DNA from 3 places in the Shimwellia blattae DSM 4481 genome. Region 3 is predicted to be linked to each of the others. Evidence: predicted binding sites of a transcription regulator. Region 3 holds the regulator's gene; each other region holds the start of a gene.
What was found. The regulator PurR, encoded in region 3, represses purine synthesis genes. The targets are predictions, from matches to a motif close to CANGCAAACGTTTGCNTG.
Positions count from the first base shown of each region.

Region 1: EBL_RS17640 (NCS2 family permease) is a predicted target of PurR. The motif match lies at 1,511-1,528, and genes of this name have one in related genera.
Region 2: pyrC (dihydroorotase) is a predicted target of PurR. The motif match lies at 2,134-2,151, and genes of this name have one in related genera.

Region 1 is NC_017910.1:3,763,498-3,766,938, reverse strand. It holds gene soxR (redox-sensitive transcriptional activator SoxR) at 1-391, shown strand, start outside; gene EBL_RS17645 (glutathione S-transferase family protein) at 658-1,332, shown strand; gene EBL_RS17640 (NCS2 family permease) at 1,641-2,990, shown strand; gene EBL_RS17635 (Na+/H+ antiporter) at 3,178-3,441, shown strand, end outside.
Region 2 is NC_017910.1:2,484,411-2,487,851, reverse strand. It holds gene bssS (biofilm formation regulator BssS) at 48-302, opposite strand; gene dinI (DNA damage-inducible protein I) at 696-941, opposite strand; gene pyrC (dihydroorotase) at 1,024-2,073, opposite strand; gene EBL_RS11730 (lipoprotein) at 2,214-2,774, opposite strand; gene mdtH (multidrug efflux MFS transporter MdtH) at 2,883-3,441, opposite strand, start outside.
Region 3 is NC_017910.1:2,348,192-2,351,632, reverse strand. It holds gene punR (DNA-binding transcriptional activator PunR) at 17-949, shown strand; gene purR (HTH-type transcriptional repressor PurR) at 946-1,971, opposite strand; gene cydH (cytochrome bd-I oxidase subunit CydH) at 2,264-2,353, shown strand; gene EBL_RS11075 (MFS transporter) at 2,603-3,441, shown strand, end outside.

The sequences.
Region 1 (3,441 bases), 1.4 Mb from region 3:
GGTGGCGGTCTCTGCGCTGCACTTTTATGAAAGTAAAGGGCTTATCAGCAGTACCCGCAATGGGGGTAACCAGCGCCGCTACTCGCGTAATGTCCTGCGCTATGTGGCGATTATTAAAATTGCCCAGCGGATCGGTATTCCGCTGGCGACCATTGCGGATGCGCTGGCTGTGCTGCCGGAAGGGGGAAATATTACCGCCCGGCAATGGCAGCAGCTCTCTTCCCGCTGGCGTGACGAGCTGGAGCGGCGTATTCACACCCTTGAGCAGTTACGCGACGAGCTGGATGGCTGTATCGGCTGTGGGTGTTTGTCGCGAAAAGACTGCCCGTTACGCAACCCGAACGATGCGCTGGGGCAGCAGGGCACCGGGGCGCGGCTGCTGGAAGAGTAGCGGCATAAAAAGCTAAAGCGCCCGCAGGCGCTTTAGCTGTTTCCGGTCTTTGTCTTTCGCTCTATCCCGCTCTACGGGAGGGTTTCCCCCGACGTCGATGCCCCTCAGTCAATCTGGTGCTACTCGGGAGGTTCCGGCCTGCATCGATAATTAAAGTATAATCGCTGTTTAAAAAATCACCACCTCCCGGGCGCGGAATGGCGCTTTTTTTTGCTACCCTTTTTGTGTGCACCCGAATCTCACCGGCGCCATAAACGGGAGGGAGGATGATAACCGTACACCACCTGAACCAGTCGCGCTCCCAGCGCATTTTGTGGATGCTGGAAGAGCTGAACCTTGAGTGGCAGCTGGTCACCTACCGGCGGGAAGCCGATATGCAGGCCCCCGTTGCGCTGCGCAAAATCCATCCGCTGGGGAAATCCCCGGTGCTGGAGGATAACGGCCATATTCTGGCCGAGTCCGGCGCGATTCTTGAGTACCTTCAGGAAACCTATGACCACGACCAGCGTCTGCGCCCGTCGCTCCCCGCTGAGCGCCTGCAGTACCGCTTCTGGATGCACTACGCAGAAGGCTCACTGATGCCGCTACTGACCCTCAGCCTGGCGCTGGTGCTGCTGAGCCGGGCACCGGTGCCCTGGCTGCTGCGCCCGACCGGCAAAGCGCTGGCCGGGGGGCTGCATAAAGCCTGGCTGGGCCCGCAGCTGGCGAACCATGCCGGGTTTATTGAGCATCATCTGGCCCATCACCCCTGGTTTGCCGGGGGGCAGTTTTCCGCCGCCGACATTCAGATGAGCTTCCCGGTGGCGGCATTACTGAGCCGGGAAGCGCCGGAGCATCTTCCGCATCTTCAGGCCTGGTGGCGTAAAGCGCAGCTGCGCCCGGGGTGGCAAAGCGCACTTCTGCGCGGCGGGCCGTTTTCGATCCCCGGGCGGGCCGGGTAGCACTTTTTTCGCCGTTTCTGGCCCGGAATTGCGCAGAGACGATAACGTTTGCGCATAATCAGGTTAAAAAATCGCCAAACGCATGGGTTTCGTTCCGCAAACGATAAAGTTTGGTTGAATACCCCACCAGATGACAGGATAATCGCTGGCTTCAAAATTACCGGTTTTTTTATGCGCGGAGTTAAACGTTTGCGTCCCTGTGGCTGCCTCGGTTTCAGGGTGTAAAAACAAAGGGTGTTTGAGCGTTTGCCTCCCCGCCCGCCACGCGTAATAGACCGCATCATAAAAACATCAGGGGATGTCTTATTATGTCTACTCCTTCTCCGCGCGCGGGCGGCTCGCTTGACGCCTGGTTTAAAATTTCTGCGCGTGGCAGCACGGTCCGCCAGGAAGTGGTTGCCGGTCTGACGACCTTTCTGGCCATGGTTTACTCGGTGATTGTGGTGCCGGGGATGCTGGGTAAAGCGGGTTTCCCGCCTGCCGCAGTGTTTGTGTCCACCTGTCTGGTTGCCGGGGTAGGCTCCCTGATTATGGGGCTGTGGGCGAACCTGCCGCTGGCGATTGGCTGCGCCATCTCGCTGACCGCGTTTACCGCATTTAGCCTGGTGCTGGGCCAGCATATCAGTGTGCCGGTGGCGCTGGGGGCCGTGTTCCTGATGGGGGTCTTGTTTACCATTATTTCCGCCACCGGTATTCGCAGCTGGATCCTGCGTAATCTGCCGATGGGGGTCGCACACGGAACCGGTATCGGTATCGGCCTGTTTTTGCTGCTGATTGCCGCAAACGGCGTGGGCCTGGTTATCAAAAACCCCCTCGACGGGCTGCCGGTGGCGCTGGGCCATTTTGCCAGCTTCCCGGTGATCATGTCCCTGGTGGGGCTGGCGGTGATCATTGGTCTGGAAAAACTGCGCGTGCCGGGCGGCATTCTGCTGACGATCATCGGCATTTCGGTGATTGGGCTGATTTTTGACCCGGCGGTGCACTTCAGCGGTATTTTCGCCATGCCGTCGCTCAAAGACGCGAACGGCCAGTCGCTGATTGGCAGCCTGGATATTATGGGGGCGCTGAACCCGGTTATCCTGCCAAGCGTACTGGCGCTGGTGATGACAGCGGTATTTGACGCCACCGGGACCATCCGCGCCGTGGCAGGCCAGGCCAATCTGCTGGACAAAGACGGGCAGATTATTGATGGCGGCAAAGCGCTGACCACCGACTCCCTGAGTAGCGTGTTCTCGGGCCTGGTCGGGGCGGCCCCGGCCGCGGTCTATATCGAATCAGCTGCCGGTACAGCGGCGGGCGGTAAAACCGGGTTAACGGCGGTGACTGTTGGGGTACTGTTCCTGCTGATTCTGTTCCTCTCACCGCTCTCGTATCTGGTGCCGTCCTACGCGACAGCGCCCGCCCTGATGTATGTGGGCCTGCTGATGCTGAGCAACGTGGCGAAGATCGATTTTAACGATTTTGTTGATGCCATGGCGGGCCTGGTAACGGCGGTGTTTATTGTGCTGACCTGCAACATCGTAACCGGGATCATGATAGGGTTTGCCACCCTGGTTATCGGGCGGATTGTGTCCGGCGAGTGGCGCAAACTGAACCTGGGCACGGTGGTGATTGCGGTCGCGCTGGTGGCATTTTATGCCGGTGGCTGGGCGATTTAATCACGCTTCGCTAATAGCCTGTTTTCATTATAATTTAATGCTTTGTTGCACAATGGGCCTGCGGGCCCATTGTCGTTTCCTGTGCTTTTCGGTGCTATCTGCTTTCCATTGGCGTTAAAAAAAGTTCTATTAGTAGTGAGATGGCCTGCTGTCTGCACCAACTGATATAAGCGAGACTACGGAAAGCATGGAAATATTTTTTACTATCCTCATTCTGACCCTGATGGTGTCACTGTCCGGGGTTGCTGCACGCATGTTCCCGTTTCAGATCCCACTGCCGTTAATGCAAATCGCCATGGGCGCGTTGCTGGCGTGGCCGACGTTCGGTCTGCATGTTGATTTTAACCCTGAACTCTTCCTGGTGTTGTTTATCCCGCCGCTGCTGTTTGCCGATGGCTGGAAAACCCCAACCCGGGAGTTTATCCACCATGGCCGGGAGATAATTGGCCTG
Region 2 (3,441 bases), 140 kb from region 3:
ATAATAAAAAAGGCACCCCACGGGGTGCCTGTAAAAATGCCACCGGTCTAATGCTTTCGGTAGTCATTTTCCTGGTAGTCGCTGGACTCTATTTTTGCAATACCAGCTTCAAGAATAGAAATAAACTGTCTGGCGACGTCTGTGGTAAGCCACAATGTCTGGCCAACCTCGGTTTCTTTCGTGTCTGGCTTGTTCAGTGTCAGGTAGTGCAGGCGTAGCATCAGCGCATCATAGCTGTCTACTGTGCTGATATCCCATCCGACGAGGGGATGTGTGTGGATGACTTCGTTATTTTTTTCCATCATAACCCCCTTAATACGTGTTAATGACAACGACAGCGAGGTTAATGCATTTTCTTCAGAAGCAACGTAATTATATCAGAGATTGGTCAGATGCGGTAAATAAATACTACAGCCGCGGGTGGTGAATTAATTTCCATTCCGATTGACAAATGAACAATTTGCCGCAAGGAGGGGCTATTCCGGTGCATAAAATGCGTATCTGATTATTTTTTCAGCGTGTCAGAGCAGGATTGAGAAAAAAAGAAATCTGAAAAAGCGCGGAATGATAAAAATAATGATTCATCATCAAAAAGGCCGGGCGGCGTGCCCGGCAAAAAAGAACGAACGTCATTTCAGAGCGACAGCGGGTCATCATATGGCGCAACGCCGCGTTCGTTCAGGAAACGGACCCGGTTATGCCGGGCTGAACCAGTCATCGGCGCTTTCCCAGGTTTCCTGGAGGATCTCGCTGATGCGGTCTTTGTCTTCTTTAGCGGCACCGATAACCGACAGGTTGTTACCGCTGGCGTAACGCACCTGCACATGGTTTTCGCTGTCAGCGTAGTGATGGTTGATACGCGCGGCCAGCTCCAGGCTGAGCGCATCAACGGCGCCCGGGGGGAGCACCGTCGTTCTGGCAATAGTGACCTCTACACGCATACTGATTCTCCCAAAAAAGATAACTGTATATTTATACAGTTATCCTGAGAGATTGGCAAGCAGTCAATGATGGGCGGTGAAATCAGGCGTCGGCCACTGACCAGGCCACACTTTCGCCCGCCAGGAAGGGAATGACCACATCATCACCGGCGGGGATCTCTGCCGGTACAGTTGTGGCCACGCGGCGCAGCTCAATGACGCCCTCATTAAGGGGTAAGCCATAGAAGCGCGGGCCGTTCAGTGAGGTGAAGGCTTCCAGGTGCTGGAGCGCCCCCATCTCTTCAAATACCGTGGCATAGGCACCCAGCGCCGAAGGGGCGTTAAAGCACCCGGCGCAGCCGCAGCTGGCCTCTTTGCGCAGCCGCCCGTGGGGGGCTGAGTCGGTGCCGAGGAAGACCCGCTCACAGCCGCTGGCAACCAGCTCACGCAGTGCCTGCTGGTGAACGTTACGCTTGAGGATGGGCAGGCAGTAGAGGTGCGGGCGGATCCCACCGGCCAGCATATGGTTACGGTTAAACATCAGATGCTGAGGGGTGATTGTGGCCCCCAGCAGGGCGTTACCGTCGCGCACATAGTGGGCCGCTTCCCGGGTGGTGATATGCTCGAATACCACCTTCAGGCCCGGCAGGCGCTGGCGCAGCGGCTCCATCACGCTGTCAATAAACCGCGCTTCACGATCAAAAATATCCACATCCGCATGGGTCACTTCACCGTGGATCAGCAGCGGCATGCCGATTTTTTCCATCCGCTCCAGCACCGGCATAATGGCGTCAATACTGGTCACCCCGTGGCTGGAGTTGGTGGTGGCGTTGGCCGGGTAGAGTTTTGCGGCGGTAAAGACCCCCTCCCGTGCTCCGCGCTCCAGCTCTGCCGGATCGAGCGTATCGGTAAGGTAGCAGGTCATCAGCGGTTCAAATTGCTGCCCGGCGGGCACCGCGTCCAGAATACGCTGGCGGTAGGCTATTGCGGCCTCAACGCTGGTAACTGGCGGCACCAGGTTCGGCATAACGATAGCGCGGCCGTAATGGGCACTGGTCCAGGGCACCACGGCTTTCAGCATTTCCCCATCCCGCAGGTGGATATGCCAGTCATCTGGGCGGCGAATTTTAAGAACCTGGTTGAAAACGGTCATCGGGTGAGCTCCGGCGTAAGAGGGACAGTTATGGCTGTTTTTTGCCGGGCACTAAGGATAAGCGGAAACGTTTTCGTTTGCACGTTTTTCCGTTAACAAAACCGGCAAACAGAGGCGGGGGGAGCCCCCCGCGACAGGGATCACTTCACAAACGGGATAACAATAGCGCCGGGTTTCACCTCCAGCCCTTTGGCATATTTCTTCGCCAGTGCTTCCCCTTTGCTGCGATCGGCGCTGAGTACATAGGCCGGTTGCTGGTTAAAATAGTTGCGCAGCGCCTGGTTAAGATACGGGGTGATGGTCTGGAGCACCGCCTGCATCTTTTCCGGTTTTACATCGGCGCTGGTCACTTCCATCTCCTGCAGATAGACCGCCCCCTGCTCCTGGTTAAATACCGGGTGGGCGCGCAGGGTGAGGCTGATTTGCGCCTTCTGGTTACCGAACAGTGAGGTCATATCCAGATCCGCATCCCCGGTGAGCATGACTTTATCCGGCTCACTGCGGCCAATCTGGCTGGCCAGATTACGCAGCGTAATGTGGGCGTTGGCAAGGCCCGGAACCCCGATATCCCGGGAGAAGTTATTCTGCTTCGCCAGGGCCTGGTTTATCTCCTGCTCGCTGACGGTGTATTGGGTTAGCTGGTTACATCCCACCACCAGTCCACTGATGAGCACTACTGCGGCGATAAAAAAACGCGTCATGTTTCTACTCCGGGCATCCGTTTATTCTGGTAACGTGCGCTGACGTTACGGGTGCAAAACATACAGTACAGGCGATCCCCTGCCGCTATCAGACAATAAAAAAAAACATTAATTCCCGGAGTTCCCGGCTTCCGGCATTTGGGAGGGCTGGTGGCGGGCGGAGAACTGCCACCACAGCGCCAGTAAGGTGATAAGCCCGATGGCCGCCAGCATCGCCCAGGGCAGCTCCGGCTGCCGGAGCTGTTTACCGGTGTCATACAGCCAGCCGCCGCCCGCGTAACCGAGCGCGCCGCCAATGGCCAGCCCCAGGCGGCTGAACCCCATATAACTGCCCCGGGCCCGGGCATCAGCCAGGGAGGCCCCCAGCGTTTCCCGGGCCGGTTCGGCAATAATGGAGCCGATGTAAAACAGGCAAATCAGGGAGAACAGCTGCTGAATATTGCTGGTCATGCCGATGGGCAGCATGCTCAGGGACATGACCAGTAACCCGGCCATCAGGCGCTGTTCAAGGCGGAAGTGCTTCTCGCTCCAGCGGGCTACCGGGTAGAGCAGGGTCAGGGAGAGGGCCGCCTCAATGGCGTACATCCATTTGACCATCGCCGGGGAGCCGGCGATTTCGTTAACCATAATCGGCAGCATCAGCATCACCTGTACCGCCAGCATATAG
Region 3 (3,441 bases):
ATTTTCAAGGCAAATTATGTGGTCAGAATACGCGCTGGAAGTGGTGGATGCAGTCGCCCGTAATGGCAGCTTTAGCGCAGCTGCTCAGGAGCTGCACCGGGTGCCTTCGGCCATCAGTTATACGGTCCGGCAACTGGAAGAGTGGCTGGCCGTGCCGCTGTTTATTCGCCGCCACCGGGATGTGGAACTCACCCCTGCGGGGCGCTATTTCCTGCAGGAAGGGCGCGGCGTTATCAAAAAAATGATTGCCACCCGCCAGCAGTGCCAGCAGATAGCCAACGGCTGGCGTGGTCAGCTGGCGATTGCGGTGGATAACATTGTCCGCCCGGCGCGCACCAGCCAGCTGGTGTGTGATTTCTACCGCCACTTTCCTGATGTGGAGCTGCTGGTCTCTCTGGAGGTGTTTAACGGGGTATGGGATGCGCTGGCAGATGGCCGGGTTGAGGCGGCCATTGGCGCGACCCGGGCCATCCCCGTGGGGGGGCGCTATGCCTTCCGGGATATGGGTATGCTGCGCTGGCACTGTGTGGTCGCCAGCCACCACCCGCTGGCCCAGGTCACCACGCGCCTGGGGGACGACACCCTGCGCAACTGGCCTTCACTGGTGCTGGAAGATACCTCCCGCTCCCTGCCCAAACGCACCACCTGGCTGCTGGATAACCAGCGGCGGCTGGTGGCGCCGGACTGGGCCGCCGGGGTGGCCTGTATCAGTGACGGGTTATGTATTGGTATGGTCCCGGAGCATATTGCCGCCCCCCGGGTGAACAGCGGGGAGTGGCGGATACTGACGCTGGAAAATCCCTTCCCGGATGCGGCCTGCTGCCTCACCTGGCAACAACAGGAGTCGTCACCGGCCCTGAGCTGGCTGCTGGAGTATCTGGGGGACAGCGCCACCCTGAATCAGGAGTGGCTGCGGGTGCCGGAAGAACCGGCACCGACGGGGGATTAACGGCGATAATCGAGGAACGGGCCATCGGCCACTGAACGGCGCTCCACCAGACGGGGGTGCACCTCGATGGTTCTGGAGTCTTCGCGCTTATTAATGATGCGATCGAGCAGCATATTAAAGGCCGTCTCCCCCAGGGAATCTTTCGGCTGGTGGACCGTGGTCAGCGCCGGGGTAAAGTAGCGGGAGTGGCGGATATTATCGTACCCGATCACTGAAATATCCTGCGGCACGCGCAGGCCCATTTCATCCGCGGCACAGATAGCCCCCATGGCCATAGCGTCGCCGCCACAGAAAACCGCCGTCGGGCGCTGGGATGAGGCCAGCAACTGCTGCATGGCCCGGTAGCCGGACTCCGGCTCAAAGTCGCCCTGGACAATCCAGTGTTCCGGCAGGGTGATCAGCGCCTCTTCCAGGGCTTTACGGAACCCGGCCAGCCTGCCGGCCCCGGTATTGCGCTCCAGGGGCCCGGGAATAACCCCGATCTCCCGGTGGCCGCGCTCAATCAGATAGCGCCCGGCGATATAACCGCCCTGGAAGGCGTTATCAATCACGGAGTCGGTAAAATCGGCTTTGGCTTCGCCCCAGTCCATGACCACCATCGGAATATGGCGATACTCCTCCAGCATGGCGAGCAGTGACTGGGGATATTCTGAACACATAACCATCAGGCCATCGACCCGTTTCTGAGCCATCATGGACAAATAGGCGCGCTGTTTTTCCTGGTTATTCCAGGCGTTGCCGAGGATCAGCGTATAGCCGCGGGCAAAACAGTTTTTTTCTACCGCTTCAATGATCTCAGCAAAGTAGGGCGCTTCACTGCTGGTGGCCAGCAGACCGATCGATTTCGTGTGATTCACCTTCAGGCTACGGGCGACGGCGCTGGGTGAGTAATGTAGCTCTTTAATGGCTGCCCATACCGCGTTGCGTGTCTCTTCCGCAACAAACCGGGTTTTGTTAATCACATGTGATACGGTTGTGGTGGAAACGTTTGCGCGTTTCGCCACATCTTTAATTGTCGCCATGAAGTATTACTCCGGCCCCTGTCCTGACCCGTTGAAAAGTAGCCGGGTAATCGTTTGCGTTTCCTTAGCGGATGCCGCAACTCTCTGGTTGGGCCGGGCCGGGGAAGTCAACGCAAAAATGCGAAAGGGCGTAAATAGATAGTTCGTCATAAATTAGCGGGGGATTGTGGACGATCCTGGCTAAAAGGGGAAGAGGGAAAATGCAGTTTAGTGAAAAATCAGGTAATATTTTTAACGATTACCGCGATAAATAACTCACCCGTCTCCCCCCGGGGAGCAAAAGGAGCAAGAGATGAGCACAGAGCTGAGATACGCATTAGTGACGACGGTGGTCGCACTGGGGCTGATTGTCGCCGCAGCATTCACCGCTATTCTGCACTAAATTGCGCAACAGGCCGCGGCACACCGGTAACAGGTGCCGCGCTTCCTGGCGGTTTTGCGCAACACCCGCACCGGATTTTTCCTGACTGAGCAATACTCTTTTCCATAAATGCGGCTTTTTCTTCAGGTCATCTGCTGAGATGATGCTGAACAGTTTTTTAACATCTGGGATTTATCACTGTCTATCCGGGGTTTTCACGGCGAGCGTTGCTGTCCGGCAATGGCTGTCTCCCCCTGACCGGAGTTATTCATGAAAATTAATTTTCCACTTCTGGCGCTGGCTATTGGCGCTTTTGGTATCGGCACCACTGAGTTTTCCCCCATGGGGCTGTTACCGGTCATCGCCCAGGGCGTTGGGGTGTCTATCCCTACGGCGGGTATGCTTATCAGCGCTTATGCCATCGGGGTTATGGTGGGTGCACCGCTGATGACACTGCTGCTGGCCCAGCGCGGCAGGCGTAATGCCCTGCTGTTGCTGATGGCTATCTTCACCCTTGGTAATGTGTTGTCGGCGCTGTCGCCCGGCTACGCCACGCTGATGGTGTCCAGAATAATCACCAGCCTGAACCACGGGGCATTCTTTGGTCTGGGGTCTGTGGTGGCGGCAAGCCTGGTGGCAAAAGAGAAGCAGGCCAGTGCGGTTGCCACCATGTTTATGGGGCTGACGATTGCCAATATTGGCGGGGTCCCGGCGGCCACCTGGATGGGGAATGTGATTGGCTGGCGCATGTCGTTTCTGGCGACCGCAGGGCTGGGGCTGGTGGCGATGTTAAGCCTTTACCTCTCCCTGCCTGCCGGTGGTGCCGGGCAGCGGCCGGATGTGAAAAGTGAGCTGGCTGTACTGATGCGCCCGCAGGTGCTCAGCGCGTTACTGACCACGGTACTGGGGGCCGGGGCGATGTTTACCCTCTATACCTATATCGCGCCGGTGCTGGGGACCATTACCCACGCCTCTGCCGGGTTTGTTACTGCGATGCTGGTGCTGATCGGTGTTGGCTTCTCCCTCGGGAACTATCTTGGCGGGCGGCTGGCGGATCGTTCGGTAACCGGAACGCTGAAAGGCTTCCTGCTGCTGCTGATGGTTATCAT